Regions from separate parts of the Ensifer sp. genome, predicted to be linked through region 2. Evidence: riboswitches for the same ligand, from Rfam matches in the RefSeq annotation. Region 2 holds a riboswitch; each other region holds the start of a gene.
The links. Region 2 has a riboswitch for thiamine pyrophosphate ahead of thiB (thiamine ABC transporter substrate binding subunit). Riboswitches for the same ligand answer to the same signal wherever they lie in the genome.
Positions count from the first base shown of each region.

Region 1: linked by a shared signal. The riboswitch ahead of thiC (phosphomethylpyrimidine synthase ThiC) and the one ahead of thiB (thiamine ABC transporter substrate binding subunit) in region 2 are both predicted to bind thiamine pyrophosphate.
Region 3: linked by a shared signal. The riboswitch ahead of RTP54_RS13425 (ABC transporter permease) and the one ahead of thiB (thiamine ABC transporter substrate binding subunit) in region 2 are both predicted to bind thiamine pyrophosphate.

Region 1 is NZ_DALZXU010000006.1:176,548-180,471, forward strand. It holds gene RTP54_RS22880 (Zn-dependent hydrolase) at 1-301, shown strand, start outside; gene thiC (phosphomethylpyrimidine synthase ThiC) at 451-2,271, opposite strand; TPP riboswitch at 2,367-2,499, opposite strand; gene RTP54_RS22890 (sigma-54 dependent transcriptional regulator) at 2,653-3,924, opposite strand, start outside.
Region 2 is NZ_DALZXU010000004.1:266,094-270,017, forward strand. It holds gene RTP54_RS20210 (thiamine diphosphokinase) at 1-573, opposite strand, end outside; gene RTP54_RS20215 (GNAT family N-acetyltransferase) at 661-1,146, opposite strand; TPP riboswitch at 1,287-1,403, shown strand; gene thiB (thiamine ABC transporter substrate binding subunit) at 1,453-2,481, shown strand; gene thiP (thiamine/thiamine pyrophosphate ABC transporter permease ThiP) at 2,489-3,924, shown strand, end outside.
Region 3 is NZ_DALZXU010000002.1:95,719-99,642, reverse strand. It holds gene RTP54_RS13435 (hydroxyethylthiazole kinase) at 1-487, opposite strand, end outside; gene RTP54_RS13430 (ABC transporter substrate-binding protein) at 484-1,431, opposite strand; gene RTP54_RS13425 (ABC transporter permease) at 1,466-2,209, opposite strand; TPP riboswitch at 2,351-2,453, opposite strand; gene RTP54_RS13420 (class I SAM-dependent methyltransferase) at 2,923-3,873, shown strand.

The DNA of each region.
Region 1 (3,924 bases), on a different contig from region 2:
GGAAGGCGTGACGGTCACCGTCGAGCGGCTGGCCCGCTTCGAGCCGGTGACATTCGATCGTGCGATCGTCGAGGTGATCGAGACGTCGGCAAGCGCCCGTGGGCTGAAGTGCCGGCGCATGACCTCGGGTGCCGGCCACGACGCCCAGATGATCGCCCGCATTGCGCCGGCGGCGATGATCTTCGTGCCAAGCCGCGATGGCATCAGCCACAATCCGCGTGAACACACGGCTCCGGCCGACCTCGTCGCCGGCGCCAATGTTTTGCTTGATGTGGTCAGCAAGATTGCGGGCCGGCCTTAGGGAGGGCGCGTCACAACTACCGGACTGTCGAACGTCAAGGCACTCCCACCGGTCATACTCGGGCCAAGCCCGAGCATGACGGAAGAAAGGTGCGCACGCGTGACAAACATAGCGATGCCCGACAAAAATGACCCCTGCTGCCGTCGTCGCTAACCTTCGGCCGCAGCGACCTCCACTGGCATATAGAGGTCGCCACCCTCGCGATATTTCGCCGCCATCGCCTGAAAGCCTTCCTTCTGCGCCTCGGCGCGGATGTCGTGCGAGATCCGCATCGAGCAGAATTTCGGGCCGCACATCGAGCAGAAGTGCGCGACCTTGTGCGCCTCCTTCGGCAAGGTCTCGTCGTGGAAGGCACGCGCAGTCTCCGGGTCGAGCGACAGGTTGAACTGGTCCTCCCAGCGGAACTCGAAACGAGCGCGCGACAAGGCGTCGTCGCGGGTGCGGGCGGCCGGATGCCCCTTGGCAAGATCAGCGGCGTGGGCGGCGATCTTGTAGGTGATGACGCCCACCTTGACGTCGTTGCGGTCGGGCAGGCCCAGATGCTCCTTCGGCGTGACGTAGCAGAGCATGGCGGTGCCGAACCAGCCGATCATCGCCGCTCCGATCCCGGACGTGATGTGGTCGTAGCCGGGCGCTATATCGGTCGTCAGCGGCCCCAGCGTATAGAACGGCGCCTCGCCGCACACGGCGAGCTGCTTGTCCATGTTCTCCTTGATCTTATGCATCGGCACATGGCCCGGACCTTCGATCATCACCTGGCAGTCCCTGGCCCAGGCGATCTTCGTCAGTTCGCCCAGCGTCTCCAGTTCGGCAAATTGCGCGGCGTCGTTGGCGTCGGCGATCGAACCGGGGCGCAGGCCGTCGCCGAGCGAAAACGACACGTCATAGGCGCGGCAGATATCGCAGATCTCCTCGAAGTGCTCGTAGAGAAAGCTCTCCTTGTGGTGATGCAGGCACCACTTGGCCATGATCGAGCCGCCGCGCGAGACGATGCCCGTGACACGGTTGACAGTCAGCGGGATGTAGTGGAGCCGGACGCCGGCATGGATGGTGAAGTAGTCGACGCCCTGTTCCGCCTGCTCGATCAGCGTGTCGCGATAGACCTCCCATGTCAGGTCCTCGGCGATGCCGTTGACCTTTTCCAGCGCCTGGTAGAGCGGCACGGTGCCGATCGGCACCGGCGAGTTGCGGATGATCCATTCGCGGATGTTGTGGATGTTGCGCCCGGTCGACAGGTCCATGACCGTGTCGGCGCCCCAGCGCGTTGCCCAGACCATCTTCTCGACCTCTTCGGCCATCGAGGAGGTGACGGCGGAATTGCCGATATTGGCGTTGATCTTCACCAGGAAATTGCGGCCGATGATCATCGGTTCGGATTCCGGGTGGTTGATGTTGGCCGGTAGCACGGCGCGGCCGCTGGCAATCTCCCGGCGGACGAATTCCGCCGTGACGTGATCGGGGATTTGGGCGCCGAAGCTCTCGCCGTCGCGCAAGGTGGCGCGGGCCGCATCGCGACCGAGATTTTCGCGGATCGCGACGAACTCCATCTCCGGCGTGATGATGCCGGCGCGCGCATAGGCAAGTTGTGTCACCGCGCGCCTTCCGGTCGCGCGCAGCGGCGCGTGGCGGAAGGGAAACGTCGGCGTCAGCCGGTCACCCGTGGCAAAGCCGTTATCCTCCGGTCGCACGCTGCGCCCATCATAGGCCTCGACATCGCCGCGCGCGATGATCCAGTTGCGCCGCGGTCGCGGCAGCCCATCCTCGATGCGGATGTTTGCGTCTTCGACCGTATAGGGTCCGGAGGCATCATAGACCGTGACCGGCGGCTCGCCCGACGTCGGGTGCAGGGCGATCTCGCGCATCGGCACGCGGATATCGGGATGGATCGTGCCCGGCTTGTAGACCTTCTTCGAGGCAGGAAGCGGGCCCTTGGTGACGGAGAGGTCTGCGGGTTTTGTGGCAATATTCATGACGAGGCTCCAAGTTTGCGGTTGGAGACCCAGTTCTGAAGCCGGAAGGAAAAGACACGTCCGCCCCGAAACTCCGCGCGAATGACGGAATCGTGGCGTCGATGTCTGCACCGTCCCTACGCCAGTATGAACTGGATCAGGTTCAACGGGTCACTGCGCCTCGGTCGGCAAAAGCCGTTCCGACCAGCAGAATCTCAGCCCCTTGACGGGACCCCCCTGGTGAATGTCTTGAGATAGCCATCGATGAGGATGCGCCGTCAAGCGCTAATCCGGCGGTTGTGCCCTTCGCTTGTTGATCGCGCGCCAGGCCCATTGCTGTTCGCACGCTCTCTTCGCGCAGCTCCTGGCGGAAAAGTGCTGCGCATATTTTCTGGAAATGCCTTAGCGACCGGGCCTTTCGGATGCCGGGCGCTCGGCATAGTCGGCGCGGTTGATGCCGTGCCGTTGCAGCTTGTCGTAAAAGGTCTTGCGCGGAATGCCGAGTGCCTCGATCGTCGCCTTGACGTCGCCGCGCTGCGCCCGCAGCACTTCTTTGAGAATCTCCGCCTCATAGCGCTCCAGCCGTTCGGGCAGGGCAGCAGCGGATGTTGTCGCGCTCGCCGGCATTTGTCCAAGCGGGCCCTCGACGCCAAGGGCGACCCGTTCGGCAAAATGCGACAGCTCGCGCACATTGCCGGGCCAGGAATGCGACATCAGGTGATGGCGCACCGCCGGAGAGACGTCGGGCACCTCGCGCTTGAAGCGCTCTGCCGCGCGCGTCAGGAAATGCGAAAAGAGCAGCGGGATATCGTCCCGGCGCTCGCGCAGCGGCGGGATCGACAGGGTGATGACGTTCAGGCGGAAATAGAGATCTTCCCGAAAGTCGCCGCGCTGCGCCGGGTCGCCGAGATCGATCTTGGCTGCGGCGATCACGCGGATATCGACCGGGCGGACCAAATTGGTGCCGAGCGGCGTGATTTCGCGGGCTTCAAGCACGCGCAGCATCTTCACCTGCGTTGCCGGCGGCATTGCCTCTATCTCGTCGAGGAAAAGCGTGCCGCCGCTCGCATGTTCGATACGGCCGATGCGCTTCTTCAAGGCGCCGGTAAAGGCACCCTGCTCATGGCCGAACAGTTCGCTTTCGATCACCGTCTCCGGCAGCGCGCCGCAGTTGAGCGCGACGAAGTTGCCGTCGCGGCGCCGGCTCCAATTGTGCAGCAGCGTCGCCACCACTTCCTTGCCGCTGCCGGTCTCGCCGGCGACAAGTACATCGACATCGGTGTCGGCGATATGTCGCAAGGTCTGGCGCAGTCGCTCCATGACCGGCGTCTGGCCGATCAGCGGCAGGCTTTCGCCGGCCACTTCGGCTGCGCGCTTCAGCGCGCGGTTCTCCATCACCAGCCGGCGTTTTTCGAGCGCGCGCCGCGCGCTCTGTACCAACCGGTCGGCGGCAAAGGGCTTGGGGATGAAATCGTAGACGCCGTCCTGCAGGGCCTGCACGGCCATCGGAATGTCGCCGTGGCCCGTGACCAGGATGACGGGAAGGTCGCGGTCAAAGCCTGAGACGCGGCGAAACAATGTCAGGCCATCGATCCCCGGCATGCGAATATCGCTGATGACGATGCCGCCGAAGTCGGGATCGAGCATGGCGAGCGCTTCCGCCGCACCGGGGAA
Region 2 (3,924 bases):
CGCAACATTGGAAACGGTACGGGACGATCCGAACGGCAAGGTGAAATCGGCAAGCGGATAGCGCGCATTGACGATGGTCAGCCCGAAGAGATCGGTCAGTCCGAGGATCGAGAACAGGCTGCCCTTCGGCAGATCGATGTCGATCTCGCCTGCAAGCAGCGGATAGGCCTCTTCCTCGCCCGAGGTCATGAACACCGGAAGCCCGCGCTCGGCAAGCGAGGCGGCCTGAAGCAGATGCAGGAAAGCATGGTCGCTGCGCGACCCACCGAGCGCGCCGGCAAAGATCAGGGCTTGCGCACCACGCGAAAGCGCGGCCTCGACGGCGATCTCGCCATCGGTCGCAGCCTTGGCGGCAGGATAGGGCTCGCGCGGAACGCCGGAAAATTCGGCAAGCAGCGCCTCTTCGGTCGAATCGAAGTCACCCACCCAGACGTCGGGCATGACCGACAACGTCCGCGCATGCCGCATGCCGCCGTCAGCCGCGACAAAGCGACTGCCGGCGAGCTGTCGCGCTAGGCGGTCGGTCGGGGTCAGCGCACCGCCGAGCAGAATGGTGAAGGTGGATCGGGCCATGGCAAAGCCCATAGCGCAAAGGCACGTCCAAGGAAAAGCAAGAAAACCGAACAGGGCCGGTATCGGGCGATTTTGCGCCCGCTGTCGTCAGTGTTGGTCGGGCAAGGGTTCCGGAAACAGCATGTCCGCATAGATGCCGGGCGTGGAATCGGGGATCTCGATGGCGCCAACGGTGCGCCGGTAGAAATCGGCCGGGCCAACGCCGCCGATAACGGCGTAGCCGTAGCCCGCATTGCGCATCGCGATCAGGCTCTCGCGCAGGAGCGCCTCGCCAATCCCTCGCCCACGCATCGCCTCGTCGACACCCGTCGGCCCGAAGAAGCCGAGTGCGGTGACGTCGTGGCAGGCAAATCCGACGATCCGCTCCTCAAACACCGCGATGTGCATGCGCGTCGGGGTCGCAGCGAAGGCGGCCTCCGCCTCGCCCGCCCAGCCGGCGCCGAAGGTCTGCTCGATCCACGCAACTGCGAGCCGGCGCTCGGGCGCCATCGCACGGTGAATGCCGATCCCCGCACCAAGCGGCGATGTCGGCCGGGCCGGCAGGGCATAAAGGCGAACGAGCATGTCGGTCATTGCAGCGTCCTTCCGCGTCCGGATCTCCCATGTCCGTCGGCAAACCTATCGCATATGGCGCGGAAGGCGAAACGCCGCGTACCGCCTTTGCTGCCAGCAAACTTCGCTTGCCATCAAACCGGCGCAGCGGTAAATCTCTTCCCGCTCTAACGGGGTGCCTTCCGGCCGCATGCGGCTGAAGGCTGAGAGGCGTTTGACGCCAACCCGCGGAACCTGATCCGGCTCATACCGGCGGAGGGATTAGACGCGATCGGATCGATACGCCCTTTTCCCATGCAACATCAATTTTAGGGAGAGGTGCCTGCCATGTCCAATTTTCCGCAAACGAAGCTCCTTAGCCGGCTAGCGCTTGCTGCTGCTGCCAGCCTTGTCTTTACGACCGGCGCTGCCGCCGCTGAGAAGACGCTGACGGTTTACACCTATGAGAGCTTCATCACCGAATGGGGCCCGGGCGCCAAGGTCGCCGAGGCCTTCGAAAAGACCTGCGAATGCAAGGTCACCTATGTCGGCGTCGCTGATGGCGTCGAGCTTTTGACCCGCCTGAAGCTGGAAGGCGCTGCCTCCAAGGCCGACATCGTGCTCGGCCTCGACACCAACCTCGTCGCCGAAGCCAAGGCGACCGGTTTCTTCGCGCCGCATGGCATCGAAGCCAAGGATGTCAAGGTGCCCGGCGGCTTCACCGACGACACGTTCCTTCCCTATGACTACGGCCATTTCGCCGTCGTCTACGACACGCAGACACTGAAGACGCCGCCGAAAAGCCTGAAGGAACTGGTCGAAGGCGACCCGTCGCAGAAGATCGTCATCGAGGATCCGCGCACCTCGACGCCGGGTCTCGGCCTGCTTCTGTGGGTCAAGGCCGTCTATGGCGACGAGGCCGGCACCGCCTGGGCGAAGCTCAAGGACCGGGTCCTGACGGTGACGCCGGGCTGGTCGGAAGCCTACGGCCTCTTTACCAAGGGCGAGGCACCGATGGTGCTGTCCTATACGACCTCGCCCGCCTACCACATGGTGGCCGAAAACACGGATCGTTATCAGGCAGCCGAATTCTCGGAAGGGCACTATATCCAGATCGAAGTCGCCGGCATGACCAAGAACGCCAAGGAACCGGACCTTGCCCGGCAGTTTCTCGGCTTCATGACCGGTCCGGAGTTCCAGTCGATCATCCCGACCACCAACTGGATGATGCCGGTTGCAGCCACCAAGGAGCCGCTGCCGGACGCCTTCGGCAAGCTGGTCAATCCGGAAAAGACGTTCCTGCTGCCGTCGGAAGAGGTCGCGGCAAACCGCAAGGCCTGGATCGACGAATGGCTGGCAGCCATGAGCAAGAACTGAGGCGCACTTGTTCGCGCCTGCCGAAAATCGCACAATCATAACCGCCGGGGCCCTCAGCCTCGGCGGCATTGTGCTGTTCGTCTGCCTTGCGGTCGCAGCACTGCTGCTCGCGAGCGGCGACTTCGGCAATGGCACGCTGTTCGATGCCTATATCTGGCGGGTAACCCGCTTCACCCTTTTGCAGGCAACCCTGTCGACGCTGCTTTCGGTTCTGCTGGCCATTCCGATCGCCCGCGCATTGGCGCGCCGCTCCGCCTTTCCCGGCCGCGTCTGGGTGCTGCGGCTCATGGCCCTGCCGCTCGGCCTGCCGGTGCTGGTCGGCGCTCTCGGCCTGATCGAGATCTGGGGCCGGCAGGGTGTTCTCAACACCGCCCTTGCCGGGCTCGGGCTGCAGCAGCCGGTCAGCATCTACGGCCTCTTCGGCATCCTGCTCGCCCACGTCTTCTTCAACATGCCGCTGGTCGCGCGCCTCTTTCTTTCAGGGCTCGAGCGCATCCCCCCGGAATATTGGCGCACCAGCGCCAATCTCGGCATGCCGGCAGGCGCGGTCTTTCGCTTTGTCGAATGGCCGGTGCTGCGTGGGCTCCTGCCGGGCGCCGCCGGCCTGGTCTTCATGCTCTGCGCCACCAGCTTCACGCTGGTGCTGACGCTTGGCGGTGGGCCGGCCGCCAGCACCATCGAGGTTGCGATCTACCAGGCGCTGCGCTTCGATTTCGATCCGCAAAGGGCAATCGCCCTGTCCGCGTTGCAGATCGCCATGACCGGCGTGCTGTTGCTGATCCTTGCACGCCTCGCGACCGAACCGGCGGAGGGCGCCACCGGCGGCGGTGCGGCCAGACGCTACGACACCGGCAGCGGCTGGTCGCAGGTGTTTGATGCCGGCTGGATCCTGTTCGCGCTCCTGTTTATCGGCGCGCCGCTGATCACCGTCCTTGCGTCCGGCCTCAGCGCCGACCTGGTCAAGCTGGCGGGCGACCGCACAGTCCATCGCGCCCTGATCACCAGCATCGTTATCGCCGTCCTCTCGGCTTTGCTGTGCGTCACCATTGCCGCTGCGATGATCCGCGCCGGAGGCACCGTCACGGCGCGCCGGCACGTCCCGACCCTGGCCAAGGCCTTTGCCGGGACGATCACCGCAAGCACATCCCTGGTGCTGCTGGTGCCGCCGGTCGTGCTGGGAGCCGGATGGTTCCTGCTTCTGCGGCCATTCGGCGACGTCGCCCGTTTCGCACCCGCCATCGTCGTTGCCATCAACGCGCTGATGGCGCTGCCCTTCGTTCACCGCATCCTCGCGCCGGCAATGGCAACCCATGCGGCGCGCACCGACCGATTGACGGCGAGCCTCGGCATCCGGGGCTTCCATCGCCTGCGATGGATCGACCTGCCGCCGCTCCGCAAACCGCTGCTGATGGCCGCCTCCTTTGCCATGGCGCTGTCGCTCGG
Region 3 (3,924 bases), on a different contig from region 2:
CGTTCGCAACCCTGACCGCATCTGGATCGAGGCGGAGTTCATCGACCGGGCCTGTCTTGATCCTGAGGACGCCGTCGACGTCACCGATAAGCTCCATCTCGCTCGCGTTGCCCCGCACGACGGCAGGGCCAACCTCGATAAGCTCACGGGCAAAGGCGAGCCGTGACGGCGAGTAATCGCAATGCACGGGATCGACGATCCAGGGTTTGCGGGCATCGCATGCGACCGATGTTGCCAGGCGGATCACCGTGCGGCGCTCTTCGTTGAGCGTACCGAGATTGACCACAAGCGCATCGGCGCGCCGGGCAAAGGCCTCGACCTCTTCCGGAGAGGATGTCATCGAAGGGATGGCGCCGAGGGCCGCCAGGCCATCGGCGACGAATTTCTGCACCACCGTGTTCATCAGGCAATGCACGCGAGGGCACCGCTGCCGGACGAACGCCAGCGATGCTGCGGCACTTTCAACGAGGTTCGACAGGCCGTTCATCGGATTTCCGCCGCGATATCGTCAACGGCGGGCGCTTTGCCGATCAATCCACTTTCGGCGAGAAACGCGCCGAACCGCTCGTAGCGACCACGATCGAGCGCCGCCGGCCGCTTGGCAAAACGCGGCAGCGTGTCCGTGAATGCGCGACGATTGAGTTCGTCGTCTAGATTCGGATAAGCATTGATGAACAGCTTCCACGCCTCATCGGGGTGATTGGTGAGATAGATTGCGCCCTGCTCCACCGCGACGAGGAACGGTCGCAGGCGCTTGTCGGCAACCCTGGCCCTGTCAGTGACAAACACCAGTTCGTCATACACGGGCACGCCATGTTCTTCCGGGAAGAACGACCGTCCCTCATGCCCCTCGAGCCGCATCTGCGTCAGCTCGAAATTCCGGAAACCACCGACGGTCGCATCGACCTTTCCGGCGATCAGCGACGGAGCGAGCGCGAAGTTGACGTTGACAAGCTCCACGTCCTCCTTCGTCAGGCCTGCCGAGGCGAGCATCCGACCGAGCATCGCATCCTCGAAGCCCGAAACGGAAAAGCCGATCTTCTTGCCCTTCAAATCGGCAAGGCTGCGGATCGGACCATCGTCCAGCACGGTGACGGTATTGAGCGGCGTCTCGACCAGCGTGCCCACGCGTACCAGCGGCAGGCCGGCAGCGTGGTCCAGGTAGAGGTTCGGCTGGTAGTGCACGCCGATATCGGCCTTGCCTGCGGCAACCAGCCTCGGCACGCTTGAAGGATCGGCGGGCGGAACGAGCTCGACATCGAGCCCCGCCTTCTCAAACAGCCCAAGCTCCTTGGCGACGACGATCGGGGCGTGGTCGGGATTGACGAACCACTCCAGCATCACCGTTAGCTGTTCGGCGGCAGTCGCCAAACCGGCCGAAAGGGTGACGCCGAGCGCGAGGCTGGCGGAAAGCAGAAATTTGCGGAACATGACGGCGTGATGTCTCCCAATCGAATGTAGAAATTCAGGTTTCTCGCGCCCAGTGCGCGAGGGGACGGGTCGCTTCCTCGACGATCAGCCTGAGCACGACCGCAAGGACGGCAAGAATGGCCATGGCCGCAAAGACAACGTCGGTTTGCATGCGGGCATTGGCCTGAACGATGACGAAGCCGAGCCCGGCTGACGCGCCCACCCATTCGCCGACAACGGCGCCAAGCGGCGCCAGGGGTGCTGCAACCCGTAGGCCCGTAACCAGCCCGGGCAGCGCCAGCGGCAAGCGCACGAGCCGAAGCGCCTGCCAATGGCTCGCCTTCGTCAGGGCTACCGCATCGAGGATCTGCGCATCGGTCCGGCGCAGACCGTCGGAAAATGCGGATACGACCGGAAAGAAGATGATGACCGCGGCCATGACGACCTTCGACACCATGCCGAAGCCGAACCACACGACCAGCAACGGCGCGACGACGAAAACGGGAAAGGCTTGAAGGACGAGCACGAAAGGCCAGACGAGCTTAGCGAGCCGCGGAAAAGCAGCAAGCCCGATCGCTGTCGCAACGCCGAACGCGGCGCCGGCTGCAAGACCGATAAGCATTTCAGCGATCGTCACCAGGCTCTGCTCAAAAAGGTATCCCGGTTGCCGTCCAAAGACGGCCAACACCTCAAACGGCGACGGCAGCACATAGCGTGGCAACGCGAAGAAGACCACGGCCGCCTGCCAGACAATGGCAAGCACCGCAAGGCTGCGAGCGAATGTGAAAGCCAGTCGCATCGCCGGTCAGCCGACGCGGCAACCCGGACGAAATGCAATCCCGCCATCCGGCGGCAACGTGGCAAAAGACAACATCGATCGATCTCCAGACAGAACATCACGGAGACCCAGGTGAAAGCGAAGACGCGATTAGGTTGCCGAGAGCGGCTCTTTTCCCGTTCCTACGCCGGCATGACCCGGATCAGGTTCAAGGGTCCGGCTCACCGCCATCTCAGCACTGCAAAGTGCCCCCCTCGGAATCGTCTAATTTTATGTAGGAAATGGAAGTGAACGTCAATTCCAATTGTAGAAATGCTTTGCGCGTCATGTCGTTTGTGCCCCCGTCAGGCCGCGATACGACACTAGATCCCAGCGCAATAACACGATGCCGAGGAAGTCAGTTGCGATCTCTCACACGTTGCGAGCGAATTTGTGGACTATACTTGCTTTCCTCACAGCTCTTTCGTTCCACCGCAATATGCGCAATGTGGTGCATAAGCGACTGGAAATGGGGCCTGAGCAGATGCTCCGGCAACTAAGATTTGATTCCATTTTCGGCTGCAGTGACTTTCTTGCGTGCCGCAATTGCCGCAGTCTCTCCAAAATCGTTGAAACGGCAACAAACGCTTAATGGCGCAGAAGAATTCCCCCGAAGACTTCCCAATCCATGCTCTTGGGATGGTGACAACTCCCCGATTGATGGCTTATTGTCCGCGCACTCTAGGGAGAATAAAATGGACGCTTCAGAACTTGCAGAACGCCACAAAGTCGGGAAGGAATTTGCCGAATTCGCTTTATCGTTCTTCGTTGGCGGATCCAGCAAGGAAGACGAAGTGCACTACGCTCGGTCAGTGGCATTTGTCGAGTACGCCCTTTCGTCGAACACCCGCGGAAGAGAGCTTTTGCCAGAAATTATATCGCCTACGACCGATAAAGAACTTTCAGTCCTCGATATCGGCTGCGGATACGGCGGCATGATCAATGCCTGTACGGAAGCGGGACATCGGGCGCTCGGAGTCGAAATTGACGAGAATGTTGCAAAGATGGGTCAGTTGAACCTTGCTGGCATAGGCAGCACCGCGAACATACAAGTCGGCGATTTTCTAACCTATGATTTTGCCGGCCAAGTCTTCGATGTTATTATCTGCACCGACGCTATCGAGCATGTGTCGAGCCCAAAGATCTGTCTGCGCCGGATCTATGATCTCCTAGATCATGGTGGCGTCGCTCATTTGGAAACGGTCAACCGCCGCAGCGCACTAAACGTGGCGGCCGACATCCATATGGGACAATTCGGAATTACGCTACTTGATCATCATTCGGCCTCCGCAGCCGCTAAGCAGGTTTCGGGGTGGAACGGTTACCAAGTCTCCGATTTCTGGGACATGGAGTGGTATTTGGGATTGGGCCGTACATATGGCGCAGTCATGGAAGCTGTGGAGCCACCGGCCTACTGGGATGTATCAGACGCAATTAAGAATCTGTTCGTCAAGTACCATGCTTGGCGCCAAGATTCCTTTCACCGGCTTGACGACTATCTACAGCACGAAATTGAGGTACGGTTCTCGCAGTACTGCCAGCGCCTCTTCGCCGCCAAGGAGCGCGCAACCGAAGAGTGCGCCGAGAAAGACTTTCTACGGAGATGGGTCTCGCCCGTTATCAAGTTCCGAATGAACAAGATCTAACTTCCAATAAGCAATCCACTAAAGAGGCTACACCCTCAGAAGATCTCGTTA